Regions from separate parts of the Cytobacillus sp. FSL R5-0569 genome, predicted to be linked through region 2. Evidence: riboswitches for the same ligand, from Rfam matches in the RefSeq annotation. Region 2 holds a riboswitch; each other region holds the start of a gene.
What was found. Region 2 has a riboswitch for S-adenosylmethionine ahead of MKX78_RS05940 (2,3-diketo-5-methylthiopentyl-1-phosphate enolase). Riboswitches for the same ligand answer to the same signal wherever they lie in the genome.

Region 1 (6,783 bases), 1.2 Mb from region 2:
TCTATCATCAAAAAGCGAATCAATCTGTTTTCATAGATCAGCTACACAAGGATAAAGAGATAAAAGAGTTCGCTAAAAAGGTGTTTGTTCAATATTCTGCTGAGCTCGAAAAGGACTATCCTCTTCAAATGCCCGCTCGAGTGGAAATTATAGATTCATATGGAAATATATATAGCGAACGTGTAGACATTGCAAAGGGCGGGCCGGGTAAAAAACTATCTGAAAGCGAATTGATAGAAAAATTTAAGACCTTGACATCTGCCGTCTACAGCAGCAATCAACAGGATAAAATAATTGATTTTATTACTCATTTAGAAACGGAAACAAATATTGAGAAACTATTTGTTTTGTTGGAGTTGAAATAAAAGTATATTTTTTAAACAGAAGAGAGGTTAAAAGTAATGAATAATAAACAGAAATATGGCCCTCTAACTGGTAAGAGAGTGTTAGATTTGTCTACAATGATTGCGGCACCTTTTGGCGCTACATTACTAGGGGATTTTGGAGCTGAGGTTATTAAAGTAGAGATTCCCGGTAAAGGGGATACATTAAGAGGCATGGGTCCTTTTCGTGAGGATGAACCATTAAGGTGGCCAGCTTTAGCAAGAAATAAAAAATCACTTACTTTAGATTTGCATAAAGAAGAAGGGAAAGAAATTTTAAGAAAGCTTGTTAGAGTGTCAGATGTAGTAATAGAAAACTTCAGACCAGGAACGTTGGAAAAATGGGGGGTTGGATACGAAAATTTAAAGAAAGAGAATCCGAACTTAATCATGACAAGGGTTACAGGGTATGGTCAGACAGGTCCAAATGCCAGCAAAGCAGGATTTGGTACACCAGCGACTGCCTATAGTGGATTTACTTATTTACATGGATACACGGATCGACCTCCCATTAGTCCGTCTTTTTCATTAACAGATTATGTGACGGGTATTTACGTTGCTTTTGCAACAGTTACAGGTCTATATCATCGTGATACAGCAGAACAAGGGGAAGGACAATATATTGATATCGGATTATATGAATCTATGTTTAGAATGATGGAATTTCTTATTGCGGAATATGATCAAAAGCAAATCGTGAAAGAGCGTACGCCAGGTTTGAGCGGACACTCCAGTCCGGCAGGAACATTTCAAACAAAAGATGGTCACTGGATGTCTCTTGTCACTAGCTCTGATCGTACATTTGAACGTTTAGCAGCTGCAATGGGCAGGGAAGATATGCTTGAAGATGAGCGATATCATAATAATGCCGCCCGCCTTAGCCGATTTGAGGAAACAAACGGAATTGTTGCCGATTGGGTGAAACAATTTAATAGAGAAGAATTGCAGAATCTGCTAGATGACTATGGGGTCCCAATTAGTCCAATATATAGTATTAAAGATATCTTCGAAGACACTCACTATAAAGAACGACAAAATATCATAGAGGTTGACCACCCTCGTCTAGGAAAAATAAAAATGCCTGGTATCATCCCTAAATTCTCTGAGACACCTGGGGCTGTTCGTAATGTAGGCCCAGATTTGGGAGAGAACAATGAGGAAATCCTTTCTGGCATTCTTAATTATAATCATGAAGAAATTGAGATTTTAAAAGAAAATAACGTAATCTAAGGAGGGAAAAACATGAATTTGAAAGAAGAGGTCATTATTTCTGAAGTTTGCCCCCGCGATGGCTTTCAAAGTCTGGCAGAAATCATTCCTACAGAAGAAAAGGTCGATTTGATTAATTCAATGATTAGCTGCGGTTTCAAGCAAATTGAGGTCACATCTTTTGTTCACCCAAAAGCGATTCCTCAGCTGTCGGACGCTGCTGAAGTACTGCAAAAAATAAAGCGCAAGCAAGGGGTAAAACTACGTGCGCTTGTCCCAAATTTACGAGGATTAGAAAGAGCGATTGAAGCAGAAGTAGATAAAGTAAAACTAATGCTTTCAGCAACAGATTCCCACAGTATCAGTAACGCTAATAGCAAAACGTTCGATGCAATGAAAGGTTTTGAACCTCTATTAAAACGCGCAACAGAAGCTTCTATGGGTGTATCAGGCAGCATTTCTGTCATATTTGGATGTCCTTACGAAGGGGATGTACCTTTGGTAAGAATTGAAGAGATTTGCAAAAGATATATAGATATGGGAATATACCAGTTATCGTTAGCTGATACAACAGGGATGGCGAATCCGGTAAAAGTGAAGCGCATTATTGGGCATCTCACTAGTAAATTCCCAGAATTATCCTTATCCTTACATTTGCATAATACGAGAGGTATGGCTTTTGCCAATGCCGTAGCAGGCTATGAAATGGGTGTTCGGGATTTTGATAGCTCGATTGCTGGACTAGGTGGCTGCCCTTATGCACCAAACGCCACTGGAAATATCTCCTCTGAAGACCTTATTCATGGTTTTGAAGAGATGGGTATTTCAACAGGTGTAGATTTGGATAAAGTCATTAAGCTAGGAAAAAAAATAGAGATTAAATATCCTGAATATTCTGATAGCTTTATTTTGAAGGCTGGTAAATGTTCTGACTTACACCTAGCTCCAAAAACCCAAGAAAAGTTGGGATAAAACTTCTATTCTTATTAATCCTCCTTTAAGAGAATGAAGATAGATTGAATTTTACTTTTAGCTAAGTGAGAAGTATTATGTCTTTAATTTTTCAAGGGCAGCTTTTGGAGGAAATCTTTTAGTTGTAAATGCAGTATATAATTCTCCTAATATGATTATTTTCGATTTTAATTTCAAAGAACAATTGAGACCATCAAAAGAGAAGCTCATACCATGTTTTTTACTATATCTTTAACTAATTATTAACGGCAGTTACATCCTTTATAAAACGTTATTTCTTTTATGAGGATATTTGAGAAGCGCTCTCAGAAGAAATTAACTTTTTCTTAACGTGTATGTATATTCATGAGTTTCAATTAAATAATTCTGACAAATCATAAAAATTAGATTTTTGTATTGACTTTTATTGATAGTATGTTAGGATTTATCTTATCCAATATTTTCTTATCCAGAGAGGTGGAGGGACTGGCCCGATGAAACCCGGCAACCTGCTTAATGCAAGGTGCTAATTCCAGCAAAATGTTGATTCATTTTGAAAGATAAGGTGTCATGAATCGTTATCTCACACCTTTTCTTATTGAAAAGGTGTTTTTTGTATAAGAGGTGATTCTTAAAAAATAATAGTCATTCGCTGATTAGACAACTAAAGGCGGACATTTTCCTTCAATGGGGAAATGCCGTCTTTTTTTATCGGAAAAGGAGGGATGAAATGCAACAGGCGATTACTTATGAGAACTGGCAGGATATTTCTGCAAGCTTTACTACCGATGATCACTCGAAAGGCGCTTTGTCTGTTCTAGAGTGGGCCTATCACACGTACAACGAGGATGAAATTGTGTATGCTTCTAGTTTTGGTGCCGAAGCCATCGTCCTTATCGACTTAATTACGCAAATCAAAAGAGAGGCTAAGTTGGTTTTTCTTGATACGGATTTACACTTTCCTGAAACTTATCAAGTGATTGAAGATATAAAAAAACGTTTTCCAGCGCTTCAAGTTGAAATGAAAAAACCTCATTTAACATTAGATGAACAAGCCGCTCGTTACGAGTCGGCATTGTGGAAAAAAGATCCGAATCAATGCTGTCAAATACGTAAAATACTACCTTTACAAGAAGCAATGGTGGGAAAAAAAGCGTGGATTTCAGGTCTTAGGCGCGAACAGTCACCCACAAGAAAGTATACTAATTTTGTGAACAAGGATGAGAAATTCACAAACATCAAAATTTGTCCACTTATTCATTGGCGGACGAAAGATGTCTGGGATTATATCAAAGAAAAACAATTACCCTATAATGCTTTACATGATGTGAACTATCCGAGTATTGGGTGTTTTCCTTGCACGCAACCAACAAATGAAGACGCTGATTCCCGCGCGGGTCGTTGGCAAGGCTTAACGAAAACAGAATGCGGCTTGCATACTAATTCATAAAAAGGAGTAAACAAATGAGCTTACCTAGTCCACATGGAGGAACATTAATTCAAAAATATGAACCACAATTCGATCTAGCTAAAGTGACAAAAACAATCGCAATCGACCGAATTGCATTAAGTGATTTAGAGTTGATTGCTATTGGCCTATTTAGCCCACTAACCGGTTTCTTAGGCAAAGAAGATTATGAATCTGTCGTGAAAAAAATGAGATTAAGTGATGGCACGGTTTGGTCACTTCCCATTACATTACCTGTTGATCTATCGGTTGCAGAACAACTCGATAAAGGGGAACAATATCGCTTGGATTTCGAGAATACAACTTATGGAGTCATCACAGTGTCGGAATGGTTTAGACCAGATTTAGAGATAGAGGCACATCATGTTTATCAAACTAACGACCATGCGCATCCAGGTGTGAAACGACTTTTTGAAAGAGGCAATCATTACGTAGCTGGTGAGATCACCCTTATAAGAAAACCTGAGAAAAAAGACTTTACAGATGTTTGGTTAGAGCCAAAAGACACTAGGGCTTTGTTTGTAGAAAAAGGTTGGCAATCGATTGTTGGCTTTCAAACACGTAACCCGATTCATCGTGCCCATGAGTATATTCAAAAGGCCGCCCTTGAGACTGTCGATGGCTTATTTGTGAACCCTTTAGTCGGTGAAACGAAAGCAGATGATATCCCGGCAACTATTCGTTTAGAAAGTTATCGCATTCTTTTAAAAGAATATTTCCCTCGTGAACGTGTTCACCTCGGTGTATACCCAGCAGCAATGAGATATGCTGGGCCGAGGGAAGCCATCTTTCACGCTATTGCTAGAAAAAACTTTGGGTGTACACATTTTATTGTTGGGCGAGACCATGCTGGTGTTGGCAATTATTATGGTACATACGATGCCCAAGAAATTTTCCACGACTTTACGAAAGAAGAGCTGGGTATTACACCGTTGTTCTTTGAACATAGTTTCTATTGTCACCGTTGCGAGGGAATGGCTTCAGATAAAACTTGTCCTCATGAAATGGAAGATCGTGTAATTTTATCTGGTACAAAAGTACGAGAGCTATTAAGTAAGGGTGAACAGCCACCTTCCACATTTAGTCGTAAAGAAGTGATTGATGTATTGATTAACGGATTAAAGTCAGATGCAACGGTTACGAGAGGGTGAATGAATATGACGAATCGTAACCTTACTTGGCATGATGCCGTGATTACAAAAGACGAGCGCCGTAGTAAACAGCAACATAGCAGTTGCACATTATGGTTTACAGGATTATCAGGTTCTGGTAAATCAACTTTAGCGAATGCCTTATCAGCCAAACTATTTGAGAAGGGCATAAAGGAATATGTGCTTGATGGAGATAATATCAGACATGGTCTAAATGCAGACTTAGGCTTTACTGAAAAAGATCGTACAGAAAATATCCGCCGTATTGGGGAAGTAGCTAAACTGTTTGTTGATAGTGGAACAATTGTTGTTACGGCATTCATCTCACCATTTTCTGCAGACCGTGATTGTGTACGTGAACAGTTTGCTTCCAATGAATTTTTTGAAATATTTATTGACTGCCCGTTAGCAGAATGTGAGAAAAGAGACCCGAAGAAATTATACGAGAAAGCGCGAAGAGGTGAAATAAAAAACTTCACCGGAATCGATTCACCTTATGAGCCTCCTAAACATCCGGATTTAACTATTAGGTCCGACCGGTTATCAATTGAGGAAGCAATAACTGAAATACTATCGTTTTTGCAACAACAACAAATCATTAAGGAGTTGTAGGCAATGGCTTATTCAAAGCATTGGTCAAATAATGAAAAACTAAACAAAAGCGAAATAGCTAAACTCGAAAAAGATGGACTGAAAATTTATGAAGACATTCCACATTATGCAAAGAATGGCTTCTCGTCTATTCATAAAGACCAATGGGATCTTTTCAAATGGGCAGGCTTGTATTTGCAAAAGCCTAAAGAAGCAGGTTATTTTATGATGCGCGTAAATGTACCTTCAGGAATTTTAACGAAGGAACAAGCGAATATTCTTGCTGGTATTGCCAAAGATTATGGTCGCGGGATTTTCGACATTACGACGCGACAAGCGATTCAATTTCATTGGTTAACAATTGAGGAAATCCCTGATATTTTTACAAGACTAGAAAGTGTTGGCCTTTCCAGTGCTGGTGCATGTGGGGATATAACGAGGAATATAGTCGGAAATCCGATTGCAGGCATCGACCCTGACGAATTATTTGATACGAGAGATATTGTCAAAGAAGTGTATGAGTATTTTCAATTTAATGAGGAATTTTCGAATTTACCAAGAAAATATAAGATGTCTATCAGTACAAACTTACACAACGCCGCTAATGCAGAAATTAACTGTGTCTCTTTTACACCGGCTGAAAAAAACATTGATGGTGAAGTAAAACAAGGCTTTCATTTAAAAGTAGGGGGAGGCCTATCTGCTAAGCCTTTTCTGGCAGAAACCGTTGATATATTTGTAGAAAAAGAGCAAGTGTTGCAGATTGCTATTGCCGTAACGACAATATTTAGAGATTACGGTTATCGAGATAAACGTCATCGTGCTAGATTAAAGTTTTTAATTGCTGACTGGGGTGTAGAGAAATTTAAAGAAAAACTTGAAGAATATACAGGGGAATTGCCTTCTAAAGGAGTTGAACCCGTGAAGAAATGGAATGCAGGGTATTTCTATGGCGTCCATGATCAGAAACAATCAGGGCTTAAGTTCATCGGTTTTAATGTACCTGTCGGCCGTTTAACAGCTGATGAAG
Region 2 (6,783 bases):
TGTAATGTCACTTCTAATTGCTCAATGTTCCAATTTTCATAGATGACTTCTTGTGCAGTTAAAAATGTAGATACCTCTTGTTGATCAGTAATCACTTTTTCTTCGTTTTTGAATTTAATAATGGCCATGTAAAACGCCTCCTTTTAATTGAATAAGAGATAATTTATATTGAAATAAAAATTCGCAAGCCTCTAATAATTTTTTCGCTTCAAACCCATCGACTCCCCAAACAGTAATCCCGTGGTTGTGAATTAAGACTGCACCTTTCTCTTTGCTGACGTAAGCAGAAAAGTGATCCGCTAATGTAGGGATATCCGCATCATTGCGAATGATCGGGATGGTGAGTATATCATCTTCTCCCCATAGTCCAAATGCTTTAATTAACTCTTGATGCTGAAAAGATACTACACCTTCTTGATAGAAAAGCTCAGAAATAACATTATTAGCAACTGTATGAACATGAAGACTTGCTCCTGATGACGTTTTCTTATAAATTTCACAATGTAATAAAGTCTCAGCTGAAGGTTTAGATGACGTGTTTTCTAGGGGCTTTCCTTCTAAGTCTACTAATAAAAAATCATTAGCTGTTCTCTTTCTTTTATCAAGTCCGCTTGAAGTGACTAAAAAGCTGTTTTCATCTACGCGAATGGATAAATTACCACTAGTACCCATAAACCAATCTCTGGCTGCTAATTCATCTTTAATATCAGCTAATGTATCCCACTTTGTTTCATACGTTGTCATGATTTCGCACCAACTAGTTCATCGAGGTATTCAATGCAATCATGGAAGGTTTCGAAAGGTGTATAAGAAATACCAGTTTCTTCACATTTTTGAATTAAGAAATCTCTAGCAAGTACGGCATCTGCTATTTTGGCTGCTTCAAAGTCTGTAATCGAATCTCCAATAAGAATATTAAAGTGTTCAGGAGAAGAGTGTTTTCTAATAATGGTTGGTTTACAACAGCCGCAACCTTGTGAAGAACATAGTTCATCACACTGGTGTGGATAGTGAATATCTATTGTTTCTAAAGCAAAGCTTGCGTGATTGCAAAATACTTTCGTAAATGGCCCATAAGGTTCAAGTACTGGTTCTAAAAAAAAGTCAATCCCACCACTAACAATATAAAGAGGGATACCGTTTTCATGTGTATATCTAACAAAAGCTGAAAATCCTTCACGAATTTCTGCACTATTTAATACAAAATGGATAATCTCTTCTTTTTTACTTGTTGGTAAAAGTGAGAAGAGATTTTTAACACCTTCTTGGATAGAGATATTTTGAGCTAAAATATCTTCCTTGATCTGTTTTGCCTCAATAGGACCGAAATGCTCCATAATCTTTACAATGTTGTCGTTATTCGTAATTGTTCCATCGAAATCACAAAAAATCATTGGTTTTGTCATCTTTTATGACGTACCTCCCCATTTTGCTAATGCTGCTTCTAATTCTTGCGCTTTTGTTGCACGATGAGTATTTTGTTGTATGACGTGATCAATGGCTTGCCTAAAAGCTCTCACGCCAGCTGCTGCTCCTTCAGGATGACCATGGACCCCGCCGCCAGCATTAATTATACAATCATTGCCAAAGTCATGATAAAGCAACGGAACTAAACCTGGATGAATGCCTGCTGAAGGGACCGGGAATGCCTGATTCAAGCCATTTTCTTCGGTTAACTGTCTAGCGATAGCTAAGGTTTTTTCTTTTTCCATGGCAACAGAACCATATGGAGAAGGAAATAAAGAGAAATCTGCGCCTGCTAAGCGAGTAAGATTACCGAGTAATAAATCAGGAGCCACACCATAGAAGTTTGAAGAAGTATAGGCCCCACTATATGCAGGATGTGCCATGATAGGTAACTGCACTTCATTGTTTTCAGCTAGTGTTTGGAGCATATCTAGACCGTAAGTGTGAACATTGAATAATAATGCATCCGCCCCTAATTCGCTCGCATGTTTTGCTTTATCTACTAAATCCATTGTTCTCCCAGATAAATTGACTGCATAAAGTGTCCTTTTTCCAGTCTTTTCATAGACTTCATCTAGTATTTCTTTACCTGCGATAATTCGGTCTTCAAAAGAGATGTTGACATCAAAAAGAATTTCATCATCTTTTACAATATCAACGCCTCCCATAGCCTGGTCTCTTAACTGTTCTCTTAAAAAGTGAATATCCCTGCCGATAATGCCTTTAAATATACTCATAAGTAATGGGCGGTCTTGAATATTTAGTTTCGATCTTATATTTTTTATACCGAATTTTGGTCCAGGAAAACGGGAAAGATCCTCATTATCAAATTCCAGATTTAATAATTTTACTTCACCATCTAGAGATAACTTTCCAAATACAGTTGTTAAGATTGCTGGAATATCAAATGTGAAATTATATGTAGGGTAGGCGATACTAATTTCGCACCTTACTTCACCGAATCGATTGGGATGTTCATCATCATAAAATTCTTGTAGTGCAGTGACTCTGCCTTTATGTTTTAGTAATTGTTTTTGCTCAAGTAATGGTAACGCTGTCCACGAGCCTATCGTTAATCCTAAAGCGATATCCTCTGCTTTTTTCTCTAATGAACCGGGTCTTGCGTATACTTGATAAGTTGCAATTACATCTCCCATATGAGAACCCTCCCTGATGATTTCGAATTGACATTGACAATAAAAAACCCTCTTCTTAATCAATAAGAAGAGGGTTAGTTCGCAGTGATAGAACCTTCTCCTTATCTGTCAGCATGATTGCTGCAAGAATTAGCACCGTGTTCATTTAGAATCGGTTGCCGGGCTTCATCGGGCTCGTCCCTCCGCCTGCTCTTGATAAGAAAATTTATGATTATCGTTTTAAATTTTTGCACAATTTTATTATGTCACCAGGTGTTTTATCTGTCAACAGAGAATTTTTTACGTTATATGACAAAATTCTTTTAACCTTAAAAAGATGAAAAGTTTTAAAAAAAAGATTGACACTTTTTTATAAACGGTGCTAGTATTTGCTCAAGATATTTCAAAAAATGAATCTTTTATACTCTTATCAAGAGCAGGTGGAGGGAAATATGGCCCGATGAAACCCAGCAACCGACCGTAATATCGTTGTGAAACGAGGCGCAGCTAGAGAATTTCTGCGCCTAATGTAAGGCACGGTGCTAATTCCATTCAGAAGTTATTCTGAAAGATGAGAGGCAAAATCGTAATGACGAATGCCTCTTTCTGTAAAGGAAAGGGGCATTTTTGTTTCTGTAATGACAAAGCAGGTCCGACTACATCTCTTCATGTAGTCACCCCTGTTTTGTGCCACAGATAAATAAAGAAATAAGGGGGAAGAGATATGGCTGTTTTAGATAATATAGGTTATCGCGCTTTGACAGAGGAATCAGCGTGTGAATACGTGAAGAGTTTAAAACTGTTTTTACCGGATGAAAAAATGACGGTGGAAGAGATTGGTGATGGTAATTTGAATTATGTTTACCGTATTACTTCTAATCATAAAAGTGTAATTATTAAGCAAGCACTCCCTTATGCAAAAGTAGTCGGAGAAAGCTGGCCTCTAACACTTAAACGTGCAAAACTGGAGGCAGAAGTGCTTAAGAAGCATGGTGAATTCGTTCCTCACCTCCTCCCAGCAGTACTAGCATCAGATGAAGAACTAGCATTAACTGTGATGGAGGATCTTTCCCATTTGACAATTGTAAGAGACGGATTGATTCAAGGGGATCATTATCCGAATTTATCAGCTCATATTGGTGAGTACTTAGCAAAGACATTGTTTTCAACTTCAGATTTTGCTCTTCATCCGTTTGAGAAAAAGAAATTGGTCGCTAAATTTTCAAATCCTGAACTATGTAAAATCACTGAGGATTTAGTATTCACCGATCCATTTTTTGATGTGGAAACGAATGATTTTGAAGCTGAGTTGGCTGAAGTGGTTCAGCAACTATGGGCTAATGACAAGTTGAAACTTGAAGTAGCCAAAATAAAATATGCTTTTCTCACAGAAGCAGAGAGCTTACTACATGGTGACCTACATACAGGGAGTATATTTGCGAGTAAGAGTGAGACGAAGGTGATCGATCCTGAGTTCGGCTTTTATGGTCCGATTGGATTTGATGTCGGTCAATATATTGCCCATCTCATTTTCCAAGTACTTGTACGAAACGAAAACGATAGAATCGTTATTCTTCAACAGATAGAAGAAGTATGGGATGTGTTTTCTCAATATTTTTCAGAAGCTTGGCAAAATTCTGTTGTTAATCCTTTTACGAAAGTACCAGGCGCTCTAGAGTCTTTTCTAGCTAAAGTATTTAAAGATGCTATCGGAGTAGTAGGGTGTGAATTAATTCGGAGAACAATCGGATTGTCGCATGTGAAGGATCTTGATGGAATAGAAGATAGGTCAATTAGATTATATGTGAAGAAGGCAACGATTCAATTAGGTTCATCCTTGATTATTAATCGCAAAAACATAGTAACAATCTCGCAACTTCTTAAGGAACTGGAGGCGTATACATCATGAGTATACCAACACCAATTGAATGGCAAGAAGGTAGATTGAAAATTCTTGATCAAACCTTATTACCCCATCAAACAAGATGGATAGAACTCGAAACCATTGAAGATGTCTTTGAGGCAATTATTCAGTTGAAAGTAAGAGGGGCGCCAGCTATTGGAATTACTGCTGCTTATGGTTTAGCGATTGCTGCAAAAAAATACGAAGGGGTCGACATTGAAACTTTCCATCTTAGAATTCATGAAGATTATCTTTATCTAGCGGGCTCTAGACCGACAGCTGTTAATTTGTTCTGGGCTTTGGATCGAATGATGAAAGTAATAGAAACGCTGTATTCAACAGAGGAGACAATTATCAGTTTGGAGCAAGAAGCAAAGAAAATACATCAAGAAGACGAGGAGATTTGTCGGCAAATTGGTGAAAATGCACTAAGTCTATTGAATGGAAGGAAAAAGGTATTAACGATTTGCAATGCGGGAACGATTGCTACGGGAAAATATGGTACAGCGCTAGCGCCGTTTCATTTAGGCAAGGAGAAGGGTGTTGACTTTCAAGTATATGCTTGTGAAACGAGACCGGTTCTTCAGGGAGCGCGCCTAACTGCTTGGGAGCTTCAACAGTCCAATGTGGATGTGACGGTCATTACTGATAATATGGCTGCTCATACCATAGCAACCAAGGGGATTGAAGCGATTATAGTCGGGGCCGATCGTATTGCCAGCAATGGAGATACAGCGAATAAAATCGGTACATGGCAACTAGCTATTTTAGCAAACTATTTTCAAATTCCTTTCTATGTAGCTGCGCCATTGTCGACATTTGACTTTTCTATCGCATCAGGGGCAGATATTCCGATTGAGGAGAGGTTGGCAGAAGAGGTGACTCATATTGGGCCAAACCAGATCACACCAGAAGGAACGAAAGTGTTTAATCCGGCGTTTGATGTGACAACGGCTAATTTAATTACTGCAATTATTACTGAAAAAGGCATTTTTAAAGCTGATCGAAACAAATTGGCACAATTGAATAAAGCAGAAGAGGGAGTTAGGGCATGAAGAACAATCGTATACTATTAGCGTTTCTTATTATTTTTATTTTAATTTTGGCAGGCTGCCAGCCAAAAGGAAGCAATTCAAGTAGTGAAGCAACTGCATCAACTAAAGAGAATAGTGTACATCCGTTAGCTAATAAAAAGATCGCACTAATCATGCAAATTAATTTAGGAACTTTTTCTGCACAATATATTGAAGGGGTAAAAGAGCAGGTAGAAAAGTTTGGTGGAACCGTTCAAGTATTTACTTCTGAAGGTGACTTAGCAAAAATGGCTTCCAATTTAGATGCAGCGATTAATCAAAAATTTGATGGGATATTAATTGATCATGGAACGAAGGAAGCGTTAACGCAAGGAGTAGAAAAAGCGGCTGCACAAAATATACCTGTAGTGGTCTTTGATGCTGATATTGCAGTGAAAGATGTAACTGTACTTCAACAAGGCGATGAAGAAATGGCGAAGTTGACATTAACCAAGCTTGCTGCAGATGCAGGAGGGAAAGCAAATATTGTTAAGATTTGGGTAGCTGGATTTGCACCGATGGAAAGAAGACAAGTAGCTTATGAACAATTTTTAAAAGAGAATACAGATATTAAGGAAGTAGCAGCATTTGGTGCTGCCACCGATAATACAGCATTAGATACTCAAGCACAAATGGAAGCAATCCTAAAACAATATCCAAATGAAGGTGAAATAACAGCAGTTTGGGCAGCGTGGGATGAGTTTGCTAAAGGAGCTGTCAGAGCGCTAGAGCAGGCAGGAAGAGAAGATATTAAAGTCTACGGGATTGATATGAGTGACGAAGACCTGCAACTGATACAAAAAGAAAACAGTTCATGGGAAGCGACAGCTGCCGTTGATCCAAAAGATATTGGTCGTATTCAAGTTCGATATTTGTACCAAAAATTAAACGGTGATTCGCCTAAAGAAAAAGTTATCCTTGATCCTGTTTTTGTAGAGAAAAGTCAATTACCTGATGAGGCAATTACAACAAACGAACTGCATGAATATATAGATGGTTGGGGAGAAAGTGAACAAGGCTATACGGAAGAATTAAAAGCACTTGAGGGCAATTGAATGAAATGTTTTGTAGCTAGTCAACCGACTTTTAGAGAGTCGGTTTTTGTATCTATGAAGGAGGTCTCCTTTAAGTGAGTGAAGTTGTTTTGGAAATGAAAAAGATTAGTAAGAGTTTTGGAAAAGTTACGGCATTAAAGAACGGGGAG
Region 3 (6,783 bases), 280 kb from region 2:
ATATAATGCTTCATCAATATCGTGCGTTACTAAGAGGATAGTTGATTGATAGGTTTGCCAGAGATTCAGTAATAAATCTTGTAATTGCATTTTTGTAAAAGCATCTAATGCACTAAACGGTTCATCTAAAAGTAATATTTCTGGTGAGGTAACGAGGGCTCTGGCAATGGCCACCCTTTGCGCCATCCCTCCAGATAAATCTTTCGGGTAATGGTTTTCAAACCCTTCTAGCCCAACGGCTTTAATATATTGCGCTATTTTACTTTGAACTTTTTTTTGTAGACCGAATCCGATATTGTCATAAACTTTTAACCAAGGCATCAATCTAGGTTCTTGGAAAATCATCCCGATTTTCTTATGAACATCATGGACAGTTTCGCCATCTATTACAACCTGGCCATCATATTGTTTATCCAAGCCGGATAATACACGTAAGAGCGTACTTTTACCGCAACCACTTGTTCCTAAGATTCCAATGACTTCACCTTTTTCTACCTTTAAGTCAATATTTTTGAATCCCGTTGTTCCATTTGAAAAAGTTCTAGACACTCGCTCAATTGATAACAATCTTACCACCTCCTACTTCTTGACGATCGTATCTTGCCAATGCAATGTTTTTGTCTCTAACCCTTTTAAAATGGCATCTGTTATTTTTCCTAATATGGCAAATAAGACGATACTAGAAATAATTAATTCCGGTGCATAAGTGTTTTGGCCATAAACAAGCAAGTAGCCAATACCTGTAGAAGCTCCCATTAATTCAGCTGCAACAACAAACATCCAACCAAGTCCCAATCCGCTTCTCAGCCCTACTAAAAAAGATGGCAAAGCTGCTGGTAAGATAATCTTACAAATTAATTGCCATGAGCTAAAATGATAGATTTTCCCCACTTCAATTAGTTTACGGTCAATTCCTTGAATGCCTGAAACGATATTTAGATAAACTGGGAAGAAAACACCGACAGCGATTAAAACCACCTTGGAAGGTTCCCCAATTCCCATCCAAAGAATAAATAATGGCACCCATGCCAATGAAGGTATGGAACGAAAAGCTTGGATCAGGGGATCTAATAAACTTTCAACTGTTGAAAAGTAGCCAACAGCGGCGCCGATAATTAAAGCTGCAGCAGTGCCAAATAAGAAACCAAGCACAAGGCGATATAATGTAATGCTCGTATGTGTCCATAAACTTCCATCTGTCGTCATTGTCATAAGTGATTGCAAAATGATTGATGGAGCCGGGAGTAAATGAGGAGGGAACACACCGATCCGACTCAAGTACTCCCATGCAAGAATAAGTAAGATTGGCACGATACTTCCAAGTAATACCCTTTGAATACTAGGGTTAATTTTTCTATGCTTCTCCTTACCCTCATTTACTTTGGGGATCGCTATGACTTCCTTCATATTCATTCTCCTTTACCAACCCTATTGAATGACCTCTGTTGAGAAATCTGGGTTTATTAATTCATCAACCACTTTACCTACGTCATCACTCTTAATAATGCCTTCTTCTTTTAAAACCTCACCAGCAGCATTTAATGCTTCTATTTGCACTTCACCAGGTATTGGTTCATTAAAGTCATTTCTCTCTAATTCTTTTTTCGCTACCTCTAGGGTGATTTGTGCTTCTTCTGCCAGTATCTCTGCCGCTTCTTCAGGATTTTCTAATACCCATGTACGAGCTTTTTCATAAAGCTCAATTACTTTTTTCACTTGTTCAGGATACTTCTCAGCAAATTCGCTTCTCACATTTAATGTGCCATAAGTGTTAAAATCGATATTTCGATAAATAAATTCTGTGTCTGCTTCAAGTTCTAATTTAGCCATATGTGGATCTAAACCAGCCCAAGCGTCTACTTGCCCTGTTGTTAATGCCGTTCCACCGTCAGCATGTTGCAAGTTAACGATTTCAACATCCGCTGATGTTAATCCGGCTTCATTTAATGAGCGCAGTAAAAAGATATATGGATCTGTTCCAATCGTTGCTGCTACTTTCTTTCCCTTCAAGTCTTCAACTGATTTGATAGCTGATTCTTTCGGTGCAACTAATGCCGTCCATTCTGGTTTTGAGTATATATAGACTGATTCAATTGGAGCACCATTTGCTTTTGCAATTAATGCCGCTGCACCTGCAGTTGAGCCAAAATCAACACTGCTACTATTAAGAAACTCAAGTGCCTTATTACTCCCTTGACTGAGGACAAACTCAACATCAATATCATCTTCGGCAAACGCTTCTTCTGCCCAGCCGAATTTCTTTAAAACTACACTTGTTGGAGAATAATAGGCATAGTCTAAAACAATTTTTTCTGGTTTTCCTTCGCCATTACTATCATCAGTGCTTGCCTCACTATCCCCGCAAGCACTAATGAATCCAATTGATAAAACGACAATTAAAAATACGAACCATTTTTTCATCGATGACTCTCCTCAATCTCGGTTTTAAATTTCACAAGCAAAGGTTACAATAGAACCTCTTAATCTCTGTGCCTCTTTATATGTGCAGCGATTTTGTACCACTTCAAGTCCGGCTTCTTTTGCTATTTCAACTGCTTTTGGTGAAATGACACCTTCTTGTAGCCAGAAAACTTTCGGTTGGATTTCTACTGCCTCTTTCGCCACTTCTATCGCAGCTTCAGGGCTTCTAAATACTTGCACAATATCAATGGTAAAAGGAATGGATTTTAAATTTGGATATGCCTGTTCACCTAATACTTCTGTTTCTCTTGGATTAACTGGCACGATTTGATAACCTAATCTTTGCATTTTTCTTGCTAAACGGTAACTTGGTCTAGCAGGATTTCCACTTAATCCAACAACAGCTATCCTTTTTGCTCTTTGCAGTTCTTTGCCATCCACATCTTCTTTTAATGAGGATGATTGTAATGCCCATCGAATAACACCTTCATCATTTACTGCTGTTTCTCCTTTTTGTTCTCCCTTCGAAGAAATACCAGTCGCTTCATAGAAGGCTTGATCTAAGTCATTGGTTAAATCTCTAACCGATTCAATCCCAACTGATAAACGTATGAGTTCCTCACTTACACCGCTTTTAATTAAATCTTCTGCACTTAACTGTTGATGTGTGGTTGAAGCCGGATGAATAATGAGTGACTTCGCATCACCTACATTGGCTACATGAGACCACAATGCAATTGTATCTATCACTTTTTTACCTGCATCTCGGCCACCTTTAATACCGAAGTTCACAATGGAACCGAAGCCAGTGTTTAAATATTTCTTCGCGAGTTCATGCGCTGGATGCTCTGCTAAACCTGGATATGCGACCCAATCGACAGCTGGATGAGCGTTTAAGAAATGGGCTATCTTCGCTGCATTTTCCGTATGTTTCTCTATACGTAAATGGAGTGTTTCCAATCCTTGGAGTAAAAGAAATGCACTATGTGGGCTTAATGATGACCCAAAATCGCGCAGCAACTGAACACGAAGTTTTGTACTGAAAGCGAGTGTACCAAACTCATTCGCATAAACAATACCGTTATAACTTGGATCTGGCTGAGTAAAACCAGGAAACTTATCATGATTCCAATTAAATCGTCCGCCATCAACTACAAGTCCGCCAATTGTTGTTCCATGACCACCAATCCATTTTGTTGCCGAATGAATGACAATATCTGCTCCCCATTGGATTGGTTTGCAAAGATAAGGTGAAGCGAAAGTATTATCAATAATAAGAGGAATATCATTATCATGAGCAATATTTGCAACTGCCTCTACATCTAGGACATGAAGACTTGGGTTCCCAATAATCTCTCCATATAAAGCCTTAGTTTTTGGCGTAATCGCTTTACGGTAATTCTCAGGGTCAGATCCATCAACAAAATGAACTTTAATCCCATATTTCGGAAGTGTTATGGCAAAAAGATTATATGTTCCACCATAAAGGTTCGACGCTGCAACAATCTCATCACCCGCTTGGGCAATATTCATAATTGAAAGAGCTATAGCTGCCATTCCAGATGAAGTCGCTACTGCCGCTACCCCATCTTCTAATAAAGCAATACGTTTTTCTAATACATCTACCGTTGGATTACCGATTCGTGAATAGATATTTCCCGTCTCATCTAATGAAAATAGGCTTTGCGCATGGTCTGTATTATGAAAAACATATGAACTTGTTTGATAAATAGGAACTGCACGAGATCCCGTTGTCGGGTCTGGTGATTGACCTCCATGTAATAAAATCGTCTCATCATCATAAGTGTTAAATTGATTCGTCATTATATACTCTCCTCTACTTTTTAGTCGGATGATTAAAATAAATAACCCCCTCTTCATAAGAAGAGGGGGTTGCCTCATCTTATCTTCCAGACATTTACTGCCTGCAGGATTTAGCACCTTTTCAAGCAATTGCTTGAAGGTTGCCGGACTTCATAGGGCCTGATCCCTCCGTCACTCTCGATAAGAAATATTTTATTTTTTAAAGCGTTAATACTTTAATTACAAATAGAATTATATCCAAAAAATGATTTGTCGTCAATATGAAATCTGAATATATTTTATATTCCAATAAAATATTAGCTCTATCACATAAAAAGCCCTTCTACCTAGAAGAGGCAGAAGGGCTTTGAATTAACGAGCTCACCTTCTCCTTATCTTTGGATAATATCCTCTGAAATTAGCACCATACAAAAGATTGCTGGTTGCCGAGGCTTCTCTGGGTCAGTCCCTCCGCCTCTCTGGATAAGAAGTTCATATTTATTTGTTTAACATCATATACCCTTTTATAGGGAATCGTCAATAACATTTTGAAAATTTATTTATTTTCATCCTGGATAAGCGTCAAAAAGTGATACAGTATCTTAGCTGTTAACCCCCATATCACATGACCTTTATAAGTATAAAAAATTTCTTGCATCCTCCGCGTTTGCCATTTATATTTTTCCCCATTAGGAATGAGATGATAGGGAAAGCTACTATTAGGCTCTGGCTTCATCTCAATATAATGAATAGATGGTCCCTCTTTCAAAAAATAAGCAAGTGGTACTGTGAAAATTTGATCCACTTCCTCTGGATTTAGCTTAAGATCACTGATGCTCTCTATTGTGCCTACAAACGGATAAATCACTGTATCATAAGGTGTCACTACATAATCAAGTTCTGAAAAAACAGAGACTTCTCCAATTGGGATACCTAACTCTTCACTGGTCTCCCTTTTTGCCGTCTCTATTAAATCCACATCGTCTTGATCCATTTTCCCCCCAGGAAAGCAAATTTCCCCTGGCTGTCTTCTCATAGATAAAGACCGTACTTCAAACAAAATATGTATTTCTCCATCTTTTTCTATTAGGGGAAGAAGAACAGCGAATTTAACCAATCTGGAGCTACCCAATATATCTGATTGACGATGCTGTATCTCTGATCTTATTTCTTCCAAATCCATGTTAATTACCTCCAAACCACACGACTTAAATCTTTATTTCACTTTCTGCAATCTATCAATCATCCCCATTGTGCAGACATTTAAATCTAAGCCTATTAGCTTCTTATCCTCTGCACTAAGTTCAACATCGTGCGCTGTTAATAAATAATGTTTTACTTGTTCCAACAATTCCGATTGTATGGCTTCTTGCATTTTTATTATGTCATTTCCTTGGAGAAAAACGTCATCTGCAACTGAAGTAAATATAGGTAACCAATAACGAATTTGAGTAAAAACATCCTTTGGTTCAGGGCCCTCACCATAATGCCCAAAAAAGATATGTTGTGGTTGAAGTGATTCGATTTTTTCAACAGAAGATAACATCGCCTCTGGATCAAATTGATTAGGAGAAGTCGATGGCAGAACTAATGGATAACCTTTTCTTGCTATGTTAGGATAAAATACGCCAATTGTATCGCCAGTAAAGAAGCCATTACTTTTCGAATCATGGATTGAAAAGTGGTGCTTTGCATGGCCAGGGGTATCATAGAAAGTTAACAAACGCCCACCGATATCCAATGATTGTCCCTCTTCCATCGCGACTAATCTCTTCTCATCAATTGGCACAATCGGATTAAATAGTTGATCAAAATCATCGCCATATACCATTCTAGCACCAGCAATTAATTTACTAGGGTCAGCTAAATGCCGTTTACCTCTTGGATGAACATATACTTTTGCTTCTGGACATTGTTCTAAGAACAAACCAGTTCCCCCAGCATGGTCTAAATGTACATGAGTGACAATAATATGCTTGATGTCTTCAAGGTTAATGTTCAATTCCTGCATTCCTTCTATAAGATGGGGAATCGAAGGACTAGCACTTGTTTCAATCACTGTTAATTCTTCAGCACCTAATATATACGCCCCCGTACGCTCAGGTGTTTGTAAATCCATTAAATCAATCAATTGAATATCATTACCTAAATCTTGAATTTTGTGCAAAGGAAACCCCTCCATATTACTCTTTATGAAAATTATGACATAAGTAGATGAAGAGAGCTACTTAAAAGAATTACAGATAAAAGTGCTCAAATCTACATAGTGCTAAGTCAGTTGAGCAAAAAAAAACACAGCATCAATCGCTGTGATATAACTAAAAAGCTCGATTGCTTTGTTCTCATCATTTTTCAAAACCTGCCTCCGAAACGCTCGTAAGTAAGCTATTACACTTCAGAACTTAGTTGCGAACCTTTCAAAACAGGCTCTCATTAAGCCAACTTTTCCTTCTGTTCTTGTTCTTTAAAAAAGCCTTTCATCGCATGGAATACATCAGCCTTCTGCTTTAAAATATAATAACGGAACAAATCATTTTTTATATTTTTGTATGCTGACAT

Region 1: it holds a riboswitch for S-adenosylmethionine, as region 2 does, so the genes downstream of both, MKX78_RS11940 (phosphoadenylyl-sulfate reductase) here and MKX78_RS05940 (2,3-diketo-5-methylthiopentyl-1-phosphate enolase) in region 2, are expected to answer to the same signal.
Region 3: it holds a riboswitch for S-adenosylmethionine, as region 2 does, so the genes downstream of both, MKX78_RS07335 (PLP-dependent aspartate aminotransferase family protein) here and MKX78_RS05940 (2,3-diketo-5-methylthiopentyl-1-phosphate enolase) in region 2, are expected to answer to the same signal.

What each region holds. Positions count from the first base shown of each region.
Region 1 is NZ_JBBOWW010000001.1:2,305,499-2,312,281, reverse strand. Features, by position in the region: gene MKX78_RS11955 (MmgE/PrpD family protein) at 1-365, shown strand, start outside; gene MKX78_RS11950 (CaiB/BaiF CoA transferase family protein) at 402-1,613, shown strand; gene MKX78_RS11945 (hydroxymethylglutaryl-CoA lyase) at 1,626-2,564, shown strand; SAM riboswitch class I at 3,006-3,110, shown strand; gene MKX78_RS11940 (phosphoadenylyl-sulfate reductase) at 3,274-3,993, shown strand; gene sat (sulfate adenylyltransferase) at 4,008-5,162, shown strand; gene cysC (adenylyl-sulfate kinase) at 5,169-5,774, shown strand; gene MKX78_RS11925 (nitrite/sulfite reductase) at 5,778-6,783, shown strand, end outside.
Region 2 is NZ_JBBOWW010000001.1:1,125,251-1,132,033, forward strand. Features, by position in the region: gene MKX78_RS05925 (1,2-dihydroxy-3-keto-5-methylthiopentene dioxygenase) at 1-128, opposite strand, end outside; gene MKX78_RS05930 (methylthioribulose 1-phosphate dehydratase) at 115-744, opposite strand; gene MKX78_RS05935 (2-hydroxy-3-keto-5-methylthiopentenyl-1-phosphate phosphatase) at 741-1,406, opposite strand; gene MKX78_RS05940 (2,3-diketo-5-methylthiopentyl-1-phosphate enolase) at 1,410-2,624, opposite strand; SAM riboswitch class I at 2,723-2,826, opposite strand; SAM riboswitch class I at 3,028-3,181, shown strand; gene mtnK (S-methyl-5-thioribose kinase) at 3,328-4,512, shown strand; gene mtnA (S-methyl-5-thioribose-1-phosphate isomerase) at 4,509-5,561, shown strand; gene MKX78_RS05955 (sugar ABC transporter substrate-binding protein) at 5,558-6,634, shown strand; gene MKX78_RS05960 (sugar ABC transporter ATP-binding protein) at 6,709-6,783, shown strand, end outside.
Region 3 is NZ_JBBOWW010000001.1:1,402,983-1,409,765, reverse strand. Features, by position in the region: gene MKX78_RS07350 (ABC transporter ATP-binding protein) at 1-567, opposite strand, end outside; gene MKX78_RS07345 (ABC transporter permease) at 580-1,407, opposite strand; gene MKX78_RS07340 (aliphatic sulfonate ABC transporter substrate-binding protein) at 1,429-2,421, opposite strand; gene MKX78_RS07335 (PLP-dependent aspartate aminotransferase family protein) at 2,446-4,245, opposite strand; SAM riboswitch class I at 4,322-4,432, opposite strand; SAM riboswitch class I at 4,614-4,714, opposite strand; gene MKX78_RS07330 (NUDIX hydrolase) at 4,781-5,407, opposite strand; gene MKX78_RS07325 (MBL fold metallo-hydrolase) at 5,441-6,391, opposite strand; gene yhbH (sporulation protein YhbH) at 6,658-6,783, opposite strand, start outside.